DNA from 4 places in the Pseudomonas sp. M20 genome. Region 2 is predicted to be linked to each of the others. Evidence: riboswitches for the same ligand, from Rfam matches in the RefSeq annotation. Region 2 holds a riboswitch; each other region holds the start of a gene.
The links. A riboswitch is a leader RNA that binds a small molecule or an ion and turns the genes downstream of it on or off. The one in region 2 is predicted to bind cobalamin.
Positions count from the first base shown of each region.

Region 1: another riboswitch for cobalamin. It lies ahead of cobO (cob(I)yrinic acid a,c-diamide adenosyltransferase); the one in region 2 lies ahead of ACI514_RS12550 (TonB-dependent receptor plug domain-containing protein).
Region 3: another riboswitch for cobalamin. It lies ahead of ACI514_RS13610 (ABC transporter substrate-binding protein); the one in region 2 lies ahead of ACI514_RS12550 (TonB-dependent receptor plug domain-containing protein).
Region 4: another riboswitch for cobalamin. It lies ahead of cobW (cobalamin biosynthesis protein CobW); the one in region 2 lies ahead of ACI514_RS12550 (TonB-dependent receptor plug domain-containing protein).

Region 1 covers NZ_CP173611.1:3,824,214-3,828,159, forward strand. The annotation lists gene bluB (5,6-dimethylbenzimidazole synthase) at 1-473, opposite strand, end outside; gene ACI514_RS16905 (cobyrinate a,c-diamide synthase) at 521-1,870, opposite strand; gene cobO (cob(I)yrinic acid a,c-diamide adenosyltransferase) at 1,867-2,478, opposite strand; cobalamin riboswitch at 2,559-2,784, opposite strand; gene ACI514_RS16915 (hypothetical protein) at 2,948-3,532, shown strand; gene ACI514_RS16920 (PQQ-dependent sugar dehydrogenase) at 3,599-3,946, shown strand, end outside.
Region 2 covers NZ_CP173611.1:2,808,449-2,812,394, reverse strand. The annotation lists gene ACI514_RS12555 (ferredoxin) at 1-86, opposite strand, end outside; gene ACI514_RS12550 (TonB-dependent receptor plug domain-containing protein) at 86-2,023, opposite strand; cobalamin riboswitch at 2,115-2,321, opposite strand; gene ACI514_RS12545 (saccharopine dehydrogenase family protein) at 2,489-3,616, shown strand; gene ACI514_RS12540 (DUF2269 family protein) at 3,618-3,946, shown strand, end outside.
Region 3 covers NZ_CP173611.1:3,079,308-3,083,253, reverse strand. The annotation lists gene ACI514_RS13615 (iron ABC transporter permease) at 1-215, opposite strand, end outside; gene ACI514_RS13610 (ABC transporter substrate-binding protein) at 224-1,237, opposite strand; cobalamin riboswitch at 1,381-1,575, opposite strand; gene ACI514_RS13605 (Ppx/GppA family phosphatase) at 1,618-2,553, opposite strand; gene ACI514_RS13600 (ParD-like family protein) at 2,939-3,166, shown strand; gene map (type I methionyl aminopeptidase) at 3,163-3,946, shown strand, end outside.
Region 4 covers NZ_CP173611.1:1,811,253-1,815,198, reverse strand. The annotation lists gene cobN (cobaltochelatase subunit CobN) at 1-1,563, opposite strand, end outside; gene cobW (cobalamin biosynthesis protein CobW) at 1,567-2,640, opposite strand; cobalamin riboswitch at 2,739-2,951, opposite strand.

The DNA.
Region 1 (3,946 bases), 1.0 Mb from region 2:
TCGAATAGTGAAACCCAGCCCATGCCCAGGCCTTCGGCGCGCGAGGCCAGCCACAGATTCTGGATCGCGCAGGACAGCGAGGCCATGTCCATTTCCGGCAGCGTGCGACGACCGAAAATGTGCTTTTCGCGATCGTCCATCAACGCGGCGACCAGCACTTCGGCGCACTCATGGATACCCTCGACCTTGAGTTTCATGAACTCGTCGCTGCGCTCGCCGAGGGCTTCGGCGGTGCGGATGCGTTCTTCTTCGACGAGGTTCTGGATCTGCCCGCGTAAAGTTCGGTCGCTGATGCGAATGAAGCGCCAAGGCTGCATCAGGCCGACGCTTGGGGCCTGGTGGGCGGCTTCCAAAAGTCGGCGCAACAGCTCCGGCTCGACGCTGCCGCCGGTGAAATGGCGCATGTCGCGGCGCTCGGCGATGGCTCTATAAACCGCTTCGCGCTCGGCTTCGGAAAATGTGTTGTCGGTCATGGCCTCTTCGCGAGCAAGCTCGCTCCCACATTGGACGGGGTGCTTGCTCAAGAAACGCAATCCCCTGTGGGAGCGAGCTTGCTCGCGAAGGCGGCCTCACGGTCTGGCGCAAACAATGCGGCAATCGCATTCGGATTCGAGGGAAAATAGAAGTGCACATAAGAGGCCGTCATCCGCCCTTCCCGATAAACCGCCTCGGCGCCACGCCCACCATTCGGGCTCAAGCCACGGGCAATCGGCGTCAGTTCGGTGGCGGTCAGGGAGTGATGATAGGTGTGACCGCGCAGCGAACCTTCCGGCAGATCCACCGCTTGCAACGCCAACGCCGCCAGACGCTTCTGCATCACCGCATCGCCCTCAAGCAGTCCGACCAGTTCGGTACGAGTGCCTTCAACGTCCGTCAAAGAGTCGAGCAAATACAACATGCCGCCACATTCAGCGAGCAACGGTTTCCCCGCCGCATGATGCGCACGAATCGCCTCAAGCATCGCGGTGTTCTGCGACAATGCAACATGGTGCAATTCCGGATAACCGCCGGGCAGATACAAGCTATCCGCCTCAGGCAAGTGCGTATCGCGGATCGGCGAGAAGAAACTCAACTCAGCGCCCATCGCACGCAGCAGATCCAGACTCGCGCCATAAGTGAAGGCAAACGCCTCATCACGCGCAACGGCAATGCGCACATCCTTCAGCAGCGGCTCGACAGCTATCACGTCAGGCGCGGCGAACTCAACCGCCGGTGGCAGCGCTACCTCGCAACTGCTGGCCAATGCATCGGCAGCGGCGTCGAGACGCACATCGAGGTCATTCAATTCGCTAGCCTGCACGAGGCCGAGGTGACGACTCGGCAATTCGATGCCAGTCTCACGCGACAACGCACCGTACCAGCGCAAACCTTCAGTCAGGCTGCCTTCGAGCAATTGCGCATGGCGCAAAGTGCCAACACGATTGGCCAGCACGCCGGCAAATGGCAAATCCGGCTGATACTTCGCCAGGCCCAGCGCCAACGCACCAAAAGTCTGCGCCATCGCCGTCCCATCAATCACGCCAAGCACCGGCACACCGAAGTGCCGCGCCAGATCGGCGCTGGACGGCGTGCCGTCAAACAGGCCCATCACGCCTTCGATCAGAATCAGATCCGCCTCGGCAGCGGCGTCCCACAACAGGCGACGACTTTCCTGCTCACCGACCATCCACATGTCCAGTTGATACACCGGCGCACCGCTGGCGCGTTCGAGGATCATCGGGTCGAGAAAGTCCGGGCCGCATTTGAACACGCGCACTTTGCGCCCCTGATTGCGATGCAAACGGGCGAGCGCGGCGGTGACGGTGGTCTTGCCCTGACCGGAAGCCGGCGCGGCGATGAGCACCGCCGGGCAGTGACGTGGTTGATTCAAAGTTCGACGCCTTTCTGCGCTTTGATGCCGGCCTGAAAGGCGTGTTTGAGCATGCCCATTTCGGTGACCGTGTCGCCCATTTCGATCATTTCCGGCTTGGCCGCGCGACCGGTGACGATCACGTGCTGCATCGGCGGACGCGCCTGCAGATCGCTGAGTACCTGATCGAGATCGAGGTAGCCGTGTTTGAGGGCGATGTTCAATTCATCGAGCACCACCAGACCGATCGACGGATCACGCAGCAGTTCGCGCGAGACTGCCCACGCGGCTTCGGCAGCGGCGATGTCGCGCTGACGATCCTGGGTTTCCCAAGTGAAGCCTTCGCCCATCACATGGAAGCGAACTTGCTCGGGGAAGCGGCGGAAAAACAGTTCTTCACCGGTGCTGTTGCGGCCCTTGATGAACTGCACCACACCGCACTGCATGCCGTGGCCCATAGCGCGGGCGAGCATGCCGAACGCCGAGCTGCTTTTGCCTTTGCCGTTGCCGGTCAGCACCAGCACCAGGCCACACTCGTCAGGCGAGTTGGCGATGCGTTCGTCGATCACGGCTTTTTTGCGTTGCATACGCGCCAGATGGCGTTCGTCGCGCTCGGGGGAATCAGTCATGGGGGAGCTCTCCGTTGAGGCTGGATAACGGCGGGCAGGCACAAGAATAGACGGCAAAAAGCCTGGCATCGCCCACCGTGATGCCGCTGGATGGATCAGGCCGGTCTCCGGGCTCATGAGCGGCGTTGGCCTGACTGCGCGCCTTCCCGCTTTGAGCAGTGGCATTCGACGCAGTGTTCACTCATTTACCGTTGCGGGGGCAGCGCCGGGATCGTGGTGGTTCTTCGTGCGAAGACAACCCTCACCGGCTTCCCTGTTTCACTCTGTCGACGCAGGTCACAGAGCACCTGAAACAAGCCGCGAAGGTTAGAGGGTTGGGGGTGGAGCGTCAATTAAAGAGGCGGCCATCGAGCGAATAACTGCCGTCGATCAATTCTCTGACGCCAATCTTGTGCCACACTGATACAAGCGATATCAAAGAGCCATGCTTTTTCCGAAACGCCCACTACAACAATAAAGGATGATGACGATGCAAGGCATGATCATCAGCAACCCGCGCCTGGAATTCCTGCGCCCGGTGCTTGAACGCTGGTTTGACTGTATCGACCGTTACAACGCCGTGCGCGGCGACAGCGACACGCCTTACTGGCATGACGAGAAAGCCAATCTCGGATTGCTCTCGGCGGCGGCGTGGATGGCCGAGCTGGTCACTTTGAACGACACTGCCACGCGCAAACAGAACGAAGAAGGCGAGCGCAATGCCCGCGCCGATCTGTTTCTCGCCGGTGCTGAGGACCGCGCTTTCATTCAGGCCACGCAACGCTGGCCAAAGGTTACCAACCTGAATCTGACCCAAGCTCTGCTGGACATCACCAACGATGCCAAACGCATCAGCTATGCCAGCGACCTCAAGCTCGGCTGCCTGTTTGTCGCGCCGCAAAAAGCCCAGCACAGCGCCAGCCCCGAAGAGTTGCAGGACATGGTCGACGATCTGCAAAAGGAACACACCTGTGCCGTCGCCTGGTATTTCCCCTACGCCTACCGCAAATTGCGCAGCGAAGCGGGCAACTATCACCCGGGCATCGCCGTGCTGTTCAAGGAAGCTCGCGGCTGAGCAGTTGAACCATCGGGCTTGCGCCCTCCTCTATGATTAGGAATGCATTCATAGGGAAGATCAGCAATGCGCAAGCCCCAGCTCGTTTTTGTCATCGCCTTCGCCGGAGGACTCGCCGCCTGCGGTGAAACCTCCAGCCTGCAAGTCTCCGACGGCACCGGCCCGTCACCGAAACTCCCCGAACCGAACAAGACCCTGATCCCGACGGTGAACATCGCCCCGGCAATCGGCTGGCCCGCAGGCGGCAAACCGACTGCGGCGGCTGGCACTCAGGTGGCAGCGTTCGCCGAAGGCCTCGATCATCCGCGCTGGCTCTATGTCTTGCCCAATGGCGATGTGCTGGTGGCGGAAACCAACGCCCCGCCAAAGCCTGATGACAGCAGTGGCATTCGCGGCTGGGTGATGAAAAAGGTC
Region 2 (3,946 bases):
CAGAGGAACACATGGCGCGCATGCTCGGGCACGTGCGACCAGTCCGGGTGCGTGTCGACGCCGTCGACGGTTGTGATTTCACTCATCAGAAGCGGTACGTGTAGCGCACTTCGGTGGTGAACGGCCGGCCGAGGTTATCGACGTTGCTCGAACGGCTGGTGACGTAATCACGGCCGAACAGGTTCTCTACCAGCACGCTTACGCGGTGTTGGTGGACGTTGTCGAGGTAGCGATAAGCGTCGGCGTCGACCACTGAATAGTTGCCGTATTCGACTTGCTTCGAGCTTTTGATGTCGCGAATGTAGCGCATCGCAGCGCCGGCACCCCACAGGCGGTTTTCCGATTCATAACCCACCCGCGAGCGGGCGAAAAAGCTTGGAATGTCGTTGATCGTCACACCGGTGCGCGACTCGGTGAGGTTGCGCGTCATGTCCGCTTGCAGGCTCCACTGATCGTTGAGCGCCAGTTTGGCGTCGGCCTCGAAACCGCGCATCTGGATCGTGCCTTCACCGTTGACCCACTGAATGCCGTCGAGGGTGATCAAGTCGTCGATCTTGCGTTTGAACAGGGTCACGCTGGCGCTGAATTCGCGATCGAGCAAGAAGCCTTTGTAGTCGACACCGAGTTCAACGTTGCGGCTTTTTTCCGGTTTGAGATTACGGTTGCCGATCTCGTCGCCCGGTTCGTTGACGAACAGTTGCTCGGCGTTCGGCAGTTTGTAAGCGCTGCCGTACTGACCGCGCACCGACCAGTTGTCATTCAGGTCATACAGCGAAGTGAGCATGCCGACCGTGGCACTGTCGCCGCCGCTCATGGCTTCATGACGCACGCCGATGCTCGGGTGCCAGTCGGGCAGGGCGTCGATCTGCGGGCGCAATTGCGTGTAGAACGCATGGGCTTCAGCCTTGTCGTTGTCGATGATCAGCACATCGTCCTGGCCCTTGAACCACTGGTTGTCGGTGCCGAACACCAGCACATGGCCGCCGGGCAGTTCAGCCTTGCCTTCGGCCTGCACACCCCAATCGGTGAAGCCCCAATAGTCGTTGTGGTTAATGACTTTGGTGCCACCGCCGACGACGTTGTTGACCCGCGTGTAGCGCGTGTCCCAGTCGTTGATATGCCCTTTGACAAAGTAGCTCAGGCGCTCATTGATGGTCTGCTCGAAGGTCGCCGTGGCGATCTGTTGCACGCGGTCGTTGGTGGTGTTGTGGTTGTCGACCGGGCGGGCGAAGTCGAGGTTGGCGTCGGCGTATTGGTAGAACAGTTCCAGCCGCGCATCCTCGCCGAACGACTGAATGGCCTTGCCGCCAAACGTGGTGACTTCGTAGGCGCGGCGCTTCTCGCTGATGTTTTTCATGTCGCGGTTGCGATAGGGCTGGTAACCGTCGGAAACGTTGTGGCTGACATACGCCAGCAGACCGAGATCGCCGAAACCGTTCGTGAAGATGTTCTCGACGCGCGCGTCTTCGGTGGTGCCGCCGAAACTGTCGGCGCCCAGATTCACTTCGCCAGAGGTTTTGCGCGATTGCGGGCTGCGGGTGACGATGTTGATCACGCCGGAAACGGCCTGAGTGCCGAACAACAGACTCTGGCCACCCTTGAGCACTTCGATGCGCTCGATAGCGTTGGCCGGCAGGGTGTCCAGATAGAGGCCGCCGTACAGGCGATTGTTCAATCGAACGCCGTCGAGCAGGATCAGCGTGTCGTCGTTGCGCCCGCCGAGCAGCGAATAGGTGCCGTAGTCGAACGGGCCGTTTTTCGGCGCTACGTACAAGCCGGGAATGAACATCTGCATGACGCGGCTGACATCGGCGCTGGGGCCGGCGCGTTCGATCTGCTCGCGGCTGACGATCTCGACCTTGCTGCCGAACTTCGCCATCTCGGCGACAGTGGTGGACTCCACCGACGGTGCAGAAACGATTTGCTGATTGAGTTCCAGCGGCGCGTCGTCGGCCAGCAGCAGTGGGCTGAACAGGCAGCCGCACAAAAGGGTTGGAGCAGAAGTGTTGAAAGGTCGAATCATTGTCTTCTCGAAAAGGATCTTCGCAGAAGAGCATGCAAGAGAAGGCATCGCGCACAGCCAATACCGGCCCATGCCCGCCCACCGCAGGATTTTGCCAAACGAAATTCCAGGCCGGTCTCCGGGCTCGCGCGTATCGAGGCTTTCACCTTCCCATGGCCGTCTGGCCACAGTGGTGTATCGAAAGCATCACGCGCATACCGTTGCGGGGGCAGCACCGGACTGGTTCGAAAAGAACGTACCGGTTTCCCGTTTCACCCCATGCACGGCGGCATGGGACACCTGAAACTGGCCGGCATCTGAACATTCGACAGACCGTTCGTCAACTTGCCGATGAGTGCTCCTCAATCTGGATCTGCCAGTACCACCTATGGACGCCTGAGCGATCGCTTTGATCTGAATGGCTTGCCGACGTTCGGCCCTATATCCTGCACGCCTGTGTGATGGAATGACTTAGGGAAGAATTGCATGCCGTTCAGGGTGATGGTGGTCGGTGGTTACGGAAATTTCGGCAGCATCGTGTGCCGGCATCTGGCGTTGATGCCGCAGATCGGCCTGGTACTCTCCGGCCGTGATCCGCAAAAATTGCAGCGCAAAGTCGATGAACTGAATGGTCAATCGGGCAATGTCTGCGAAGGCTGGTGCGGCGATGCCATGGGCGCCGATTTCAAAGACGCATTGCGGGCGCTGAACATTCAGTTGGTCGTCCACACCGGCGGGCCGTTTCAGGGGCAATCCTATGCCGTCGCCGAGAGCTGCATCGACGCGGGCGTGAACTACTGCGATCTGGCCGACTGCCGAACTTTCGTCAATGGCATCGACGTGCTCGATGCGCGGGCGAAACTGGCCGGCGTGGCGATTCTCAGCGGTTGCAGTTCGGTCCCAACGCTGTCGTCGGCAATCATCGATGAACAGCGCCAGCGCTTTTCCCGCATCGACTCGATCGAACACGGCATTTCCTCATCGGCGAAAATGCCGGGGCTGTCGACCATCGAAGGCGTACTCGCCTATGCCGGCAAGCCGATCAAACAGCTGAAGAACGGCAAGGTGCATGAAGTGTCCGGCTGGCTGGACCTGACCTTGCGCAAAATGCCGCAGATGGGCACCCGGCTGCTGGCCAACGTCGATGTCCCGGACATGGACATCTTCGCCAGCCGTTATGGCGCGCAGACCCTGAAGTTCAAGGCCGGCGCCGGGCTGAAACTCGGCGGCATCGCCAACGGCTTGCTGGCGCAGGCTCTCAAGGTGGGGCTGGTGCGCGACCATGCGCTGTGGGCCGGCAGACTGCATCGACTGGGCCTGCGCTTCGAGCGTTTCGGCGATGGCAAAAGCGCGATGTACATCGACGTTCGGGGCCTTGGGTTTGACGGCAAACCGCTGTCGATGACCGCGCAACTCACCGCCCTGAACGACAAAGGCCCGGAAATCCCCAGCTGCGCCGCCGTCGCCCTGGCAACAAAAATGGCTTCGGGCTACGTACCGGCCGCCGGCGCCCGACCGTGCGTGGGCGAAATCAGCGTCGCCGAGTACATGGCCGCGATCAACGACCCGGCCAACCTGAGTCTGGTCGTGAACTTCTCGGACGGGCAGCGCTGACATGCTCTACCTGTGCCTGAAATACCTGCACATCATCGCCGCGATTTTTTTGTTCGGTTTCGGCATGGGCTCCTACCTCTACCTGATCGCCGCCAGCCGCACGCGCAACCCGCAAGTGATCGCCCACGTCGCGCGCATGGTCGTCGGCTTCGACACGTGGATCACCACGCCGGCCGGTTTCGTGCAGATCATCACCGGTTATCTGCTGATGCGGCTTTCTGGGCTGAGCATGAGTACCGAGTGGGTGCTGATGTCGCTGATCATCTTCTTCTGCGTCGGCTCGCTGTGGTTGCCGGTGCTGCTGTTGCAGAAACGCCTGTGCGTGATGGC
Region 3 (3,946 bases), 270 kb from region 2:
AGACCGGCACCGCACGCGGCCGCGACCAGTGCGCGGGTCAGGCGGTAGTTCCAGACGATGCCTTCATCGATAGGATCCAGCGCGTACCCGGCGCCGCACAATTTGTTCGCCAGTACTTGCATCACCACGCTAGGTTCAATCGACGTCTCACCAATGGCCACGCCAGCAACCACTGCAATCAACAGCGTCGCCAGGGCCAGTAACGTGCGGATCAGGCTGGCACTCATTGCGACAGGTCATAGCCGTTGATGGCCGTGGCCAGTTGCTCGATGCCGTCGAACATGCGCAGGCTCGCCTGCATGGCCATGGCGTCGAGAATGATGATGCGGTTGTGTTTCACCGCGTCCATGTTGCGTGTCACCGGGTCGCTGCGCAGGAAGGCGAGTTTCTTTTCATAGTCGTCAGCGGGGAAGCGCCGACGGTCCATGCGCGCGATGACGAGGAAGGTCGGATTGGCTTTGGCGATGGTTTCCCAGCCGACCGTTGGCCACTCTTCATCGGACGCCACCACGTTACGCACGCCGAGGGTGCTGAGCATGAAATCGGGAACGCCTTTGTGCCCGGCCACGAACGGCTCGATGTCCATTTGTGCACTGGAAAACCAGACCAGCGCGCTGGCGTCCTTCAGCTGTTTGCCTTGGGCGGTGGCAATCGATTTGGCGAGGCTGGCCTTGAGCTCGTCGTTAAGTTGCTGGCCATGCTCCTGAACATCGAAGATCTGCGCCAGTTGGCTCACGCTTTTGTAAATCGTCTCGATGCGAAACGGCGCCAGTCGCGTGCCATCGGCGCCGACGAGGTTGTCCTTGGCCTCACAATCGGAGGGCAGCAGGTAGGTCGGAATCTTAAGTTCATGAAACTGCTCGCGGGTGCCCACCGCACCTTGTGGGCCGACCATCCACTCCAGTTCAACGGCAACCAGTTCCGGGCGCTTGCCGATCACCGATTCGAAACTCGGCTCGTTGTCGGCCAGGCGCTGGATCTTGTCGTCCTGCGCTTTGTACTTGGCCAGCACATTGTTGAACCACAGTGAGGTGCCGACGACTTTATCGCTCAGGCCCATGGCGTAGAGCATTTCCGTGCCGGCCTGGCCGATGGTCACGGTGCGCATCGGTGCGTGCTGGAAGGTCAGGGTGCTGCCGCAGTTGTCGATCGTCAGTGGATAGGCCGTCGGGGCCGCCTGCGCCATGGCGCAAAGGCTCAGGCCGGTAATGAGGGTGGCGATGCGGGGCAGCAGCATGGGGCAGTCTCCGAGGGAACCGTACGGGGAGCGGGAGAGTACGGATCGGAAACACATCTTCGAACGCAGTCAGGGCAACCGCGCAAGGCCGGGCAGCAAACAAAGACGCGCACGGCACGATGTCCTTCCCGGACACCCCGCCGGTTAGTAGTCACTGTGCCGGCAGGTCTCCTGACTGATGCGTCATCGCCTGGCTCCGGCCTTCCCGGGGTTCACCCAGTGGCAGTCGTGGAGCAGGCTCGGCACCTACAGTTGCGGGGGCAGTTCCGATCAATGCTGTGCAAGCACCTCGGATTCCCTGTTAGTCCCGTTCGGGAACCAGCGGCGGCATGTTAGTCGATCGAGCCGCTGAAGGGGAGACGAATCTGTCGTGGCGCGGATTAGTGCTGGCTCATCAAACCGTGCAATACGCCCAAACGCAGACCCGGTTCGGAGGGCACCATCTGCGCGATGCCGAACACTTTGAACGCCGCCAGCATCAGCACCAGACCACCGGGCAGAATGCTCTGGCGGTGCGCTTGCAGACCGGTCAGTTTCAGTTGCTGGACGTTGTTCACTTTCAACAGCAGCAGCGACAGGCGTAGTAGCCCGCCGTAGGTGATGCCGTCCTGGCCGAAGTCATTCAGGTGGTTGGCCTTGAGCACTTTGGCGAGCATGCGCGCAGTGCCGGAAGAGCCGATGGTTTGCTGCCAACCCTGAGCACGGTAACGCCGGGCAACTTTTTCAAACTGCAGGATGGCGAAGCGTTCGGCTTCCTGCAGCGCGCCGGCGGACACATCGCCGCCGCGAAAAAAGCGCGTGCTCAAGGTGCCGCTGCCGATGGCGATGCTTTCGGTGAGCAACGGTTGCGCACCCTGACCGAGGATCAGCTCTGTGGAGCCACCGCCGATGTCGACCACCAGGCGCAGGTCTTCAGCGCTTGGCAAGGCGTGAGTCACGCCGGCGTAGACCAGCCGCGCCTCTTCATGGCCGCAAATGACGTCGATGGGAAAGCCCAGATGCCGTTCGGCACTGGCGAGAAACAGAAGCGCGTTGTCCGCTTCACGCACCGCGCTGGTGGCCACCGCGCGCACCCGGCCGGCCTCGAAACCGCGCAGTTTTTTGCCGAACCGCGCCAACGCCTGCCAGCCGCGATCCAGCGCCAACGCGTCCAGCGCGCCACCGTCAAATCCTTCGGCGAGGCGCACCGGCTCACGCAGGGTTTTCACTTCCTGAATCTGCAAGCCCTTTCGACTGCGCACCGACTGGCCGATCATCAGGCGAAAGGCATTCGAACCCAGGTCGATGGCGGCAAACAGCGAGGCGTCGTCTTTCATGGGAATCCTTGCAAAGCGCCCGTCGGGAGGCGCGAGACGGTTTGCGAGGATTTTGCCGTGATCTTGATGACATCCTGATGACGGGGCAGGGGCGGCTCAATGAATGTGCGGCTGTCATGACACTGTCATTATCCGGCGTCTATGCTGAGGCCAATACATCGCGTGTTCTTAAAGTTTTTGCTGCCGGTTTTGGCAGCTTTTTTTTGCCCAAAATTCAGCGAAATCCCTGTAGGAGCTGCCGAAGGCTGCGATCTTTTGACTTTGTTTTTGGAGAGCAAGATCAAAAGATCGCAGCCTTCGGCAGCTCCTCCAAGGGTCGTATTTGCAATTTTTAATAGAGGTTGGCTAATATACGATCCATATACACATCGTATCGGATTCATATATGGGTATCGTAAAGATTTCAGAGGACATGCACGAGAACCTGCGGATCTCCAGCAACGCCCTCAGCCGCTCGATCAACGCGCAGGCTGAACACTGGATGCGCATCGGCATGCTCGCCGAACTGCACCCCAACCTCGACCACAGCGCCATTTGCCGCTTGCTGATCCGCGCCGAACAGAACGGTGGGCTGGATTTGCAACAACTGACTCAGGAAGCCGTCAGCGCATGAGAAACCAGATCAAGATCAACACCCCGGCCGACATCGCCCAATCGCGCGCTGCCGGCAAACTTGCCGCTGAAGTACTGGCGATGCTGGTGCCCCATGTGAAGGCGGGCGTGACCACCGATCAGCTCGATCAACTGTGCAACGACTACATCGTCAAGGTGCAGAAAGCCGTGCCGGCCAACGTCGGCTATCACGGCTTTCCGAAAACCGTCTGCGCGTCGGTCAATGACGTGGTCTGCCATGGCATTCCGTCGGGCACACCGTTGAAGGATGGCGACATCGTCAATCTCGATATCGCGGTGATCAAGGATGGCTGGTTCGGCGACACCAGCCGCATGTACGTGGTCGGCGAGGCGACACCTGAGGCGCAGCATCTGATCAAGACTACCTATGACGCCATGTGCGCGGGGATTCGCGTGGTCAAGCCAGGCGCCACCTTGGGCGATATCGGCCACGCGATCCAGACGTTGGCGGAGAAGGAAGGCTTCAGCGTGGTGCGCGAGTATTGCGGGCACGGGATCGGCAAGGTCTATCACGATGAGCCGCAGATTCTGCATTACGGCTTTCCCGATCAGGGCATGAAGCTTAAGGCGGGGATGATTTTTACCGTAGAGCCGATGCTCAATGCCGGCAAACGCCATGTAAAGAACATGCCGGATGGCTGGACCGTGCTGACCAGGGATGGCTCGTTGTCGGCGCAGTGGGAGCATATGGTGGCGGTGACGGAGACGGGGTTTGAGATCTTGACCGCGTGGCCGGATGAGATTGAAGGCTACCGCGCTA
Region 4 (3,946 bases), 1.0 Mb from region 2:
GTGATAGACCGCACTCGGGTCAACCTGATAACCGCGCGCCGGTTGAATGCCGACGAAGGTCAGGCCGAAGCGCAGACCGGCAATCATCATCCGCCCGTCGCGGCACATTGGATCGTTTTGCGGCGCGCCCCAGCGCTCGATCACTGCGGTTCGATTGGCCTCGGGCAGCGCGTTGAACATCGTCAGGTAAGCGTCCATCGCCAAGCTTTGCTGGCAGGGCCGCAGGTCAATCGTGTCGAGATCGTTGCTGACGCCGCCGAGCAATTGCTGGATCAACTCGGTGCCGCTATTCGGCAGCTCTGCCGTGATCGGATAACCCTCAGCCTGCAACGCGCGAAGAATATTCAGCGCCGCCGCCGGCGTGTCGAGGCCGACGCCGTTGCCGATGCGTCCGTCACGGGTCGGGTAGTTGGCGAGGATCAGCGCGATGCGTTTTTCGCCATTCGGCACCCGCGCCAGATCGATCCAGCGCCGCGCCAGTTCGGCGACAAAATCCATGCGTTCGGGTTGCGCACGATAGCAGACCACATCGGACTGACTGCGCTCACTGCGCCAGGCCAGATCCTTGAAGCTGATCGGCCGGCTGATGATGCGCCCGTCGAGTTCCGGCAAGGCAATGTGCATCGCCAGATCGCGCGGGCCGAGGCCTTGCTCGCTGTCGCGCCAGCCGGGCTCGTTGTCCTGCGCGCAGATCGCCTGGATCACCGGAATATTGCGGCGAAACGGCCGCAGATGCGGCGCTTCGGGGCTGGACTGAGCGAATCCGGTGGTGTTGAGAATCACCCCCGCCTCGACTTCATCCAGCCAATCCTCGACCACCGCCAGGCAGCCGGGTTCTTTCAGACTGGCCACGGCGATCGGCAGCGGATTCAACCCCGCTGCCTGCAAGCGCTGGCAGAACACATCGATGAACGCGGTGTTCGCCGCTTGCAAATGCGAGCGGTAAAACAGCACCGCCGCAACCGGGTTTTCCGGCAGCCATTCGGCTTGCCAGTCACTCAGTGCGGCGCTGGTTTTATTCGGGTGGTAAATCGCCGTGCGCGGCAGGGTCTGCGGTTCTTCCCAGGCGTAATCGCGGGAGAGCCAACGGCTGGCCAGACAGCGGAAGAAATCCAGCGCATTGCCCATGCCGCCCTGACGCAGGAATTGCCAGAGCCGGTCGCGTTCCTCGGCGTTGACGGTGCTCAAGTCGCTGAGTTCCGGATCGGGACGGTCATCGCCCGGTACCAGAATCAACTGCACACCACGCTCGGACAGCTCGACCAGCCGCTCGACACCATAGCGCCAATAGGCAATGCCGCCATGCAGCGAAATCAGAATCACCTTGGCGTGGCGCAGCACTTCATCGACGTACAGATCGACCGAGGCGTGATTCTGCACCTGCATCGGATTGGCCAGACGCAGGCTCGGATAATCTTCCGGCAACTGCTGCGCGGCTTCGGCGAGCAGCGCCAGGCTGGAGTCGCCGCTGCACAGGATCACCAGCTCGGCGGGGGTTTGTCCAAGGTCGGCAATGTTGTCATCCGAGACGAATCCGCCGGGCTGAGTCCTGAGCAGGTGCATGGTTTAAACGCTGAGCGCAGCGCGCAGTTGCGCTTCGAGTTGGGCGGCGTCGAGTTCCTGACCGATCAACACCAGACGCGTGACGCGCGCTTCATCGGCGCCCCACTGACGGTCGAAGTGCTTGTCGAAACGCGTGCCGACGCCTTGAATCAGCAAGCGCATTGGCTTGTTCGGGATGGCGGCGAAACCTTTGACACGGAGGATGCCGTGCTTGACCACCAGTTGCGTCAGGGCGTCGAGCAGCAGGCTTTCATCGGCTTGCGGCAGTTCGATGGAGATCGAATCGAAGGCGTCGTGATCGTGGTCATCGTGGTCGTCATCGCCTTCACCGTGGTGATGATCATGGTGGCTGTGGCGACTGTCGATGTGTTCTTCGGAACCGGCGCCAAGGCCGATCAGCACGTCCAGCGGCAGACGGCCGTTGCTGGCTTCGATGATTTTCACCGCCGGTGGCAGCTCTTCGGCGACTTCAGCGCGCACGCGAGCGAGATCTTCCGGACTGGTCTGGTCGGCCTTGTTGAGAATGACGAGGTCGGCGCTGGCCAGTTGGTCAGCGAACAGTTCGTGCAGCGGCGATTCGTGATCGAGATTCGGATCGAGTTTGCGCTGGGCGTCGACCTGATCCGGGAACGCGGCGAAGGTGCCAGCGGCTACGGCCGGGCTGTCGACCACGGTGATCACCGCGTCAACGGTGCAGGCGCTGCGGATTTCCGGCCACTGGAACGCTTGCACCAGTGGTTTTGGCAGGGCCAGGCCCGAGGTTTCGATGAGGATGTGGTCGAGGTCGCCGCGACGCGCGACCAGTTCGCGCATCACCGGGAAGAATTCTTCCTGAACGGTGCAGCACAGGCAGCCGTTGGCCAGTTCGTAAACGCGGCCGGTGGCTTCTTCTTCGGTGCAGCCGATGGTGCATTGCTTGAGGATTTCACCGTCGATGCCCAACTCGCCAAACTCATTGACGATCACCGCGATACGACGGCCCTGCGCGTTGTCGAGCATGTGCCGCAGCAATGTGGTCTTGCCCGAGCCGAGGAAGCCGGTGACGATGGTGACGGGGAGTTTGGCCAGTGTTTTCATCGGTATGCCCTTTGGCAAGCGGCGGGCATACGGGACGAGAACCGGCAACGCACGTGCGCGCCCGGAGAGTTCGCCACCGGATCACCCCGCCCGGTTGAATTGAGAATCTGTGACGAGGCAGGTCTCCTGGCTGACGGCGTTCAGGCGCTGGGCCTGGCGTTGGCTGCGCCTTCCCGCGGGCTCATCGATTGAGCTGGCAGTGGCGTGGCAGCGAACATCACCGTTCACAGTTGCGGGGGCAGCCGCGGCATTGACCGCGTTCCCTTCTTAGCTTCGGCAACGGCCGAAGAACCTCGAATGCGCAAGGCTACGCATGGCTTGCTTATGGGTCAATGTTTGGATTGGGGGCATATCCGTTGCTGCGGTTTTGGCTGCTGGCGGTTTCGCTCTTACAGCGAGTCCCTTTTTCAAACGCCAAAAAGGAACCAAAAGGCTTTGCCCCGGCGTACGGCACTTCGCTGAGGCTCAGTGTTCCCTCGCTACGGTGTCCATCCGGGGGCATCGCCTACGGTTTGCTTCGCTGCACCTCCTCTCGATGTGTTCGACTTCGTCGAACGGCGCTGCGCGCCTAACCCCGGATGAACACCTTCGCTCGGCCTTCCGAAGGGGTAAAAGATCAAAAACCAAAGCCAAAGCAAGATCACAAGCCAAATCAAAAGCCCCTCACCCTAGCCCTCTCCCAAAGGGAGAGGGGACTGATCGTGGTGTTTGGGAGAGATGCGCCGACTTGAAATACCGAGTCGAACTCAGATTCTGAAACAGATCAAAAGCCCCTCACCCTAGCCCTCTCCCGGAGGGAGAGGGGACTGATTGCGTGGAATGGAAGAGGTACACCGACGTGGAATACCGAGTGGAACGCACATTTTGAAGCACCTACCAATCGGCTCCCTCTCCCTCGGGAGAGGGCTGGGGTGAGGGGCAGCAACAACGCAAATCAAAAGCCGAACGCGCCCCGCTCCTCACCACTCAATAGGCCGAGTGTCAGCTCGCCTGCTCTTGATCTTGATCCACGGGCGACATCGGAAGGCTGAGTGGAGGGATTGATCCGGGCGTGGGAGCGTAGCGACCGTTTGGCGCAGCCAAACACAGCGAGAGGAGGTGCAGCGAAGCAAACCGTAGGCGCTGCGCCCGGATCGATCCCGGAGCGAAGGAACCCCGAGCCCCAGCGAGCGGGCCGCACGCAGGAGCAAGCCTTTTTGGTTACTTTTTCGGCGTCTGGAAAAAGTGACCCGCCGTAAGGGCGGAACCCTAATCAGCAACACCCGCAGCAACGGATATACACCCAAAAATTGACCAAAACCCCACC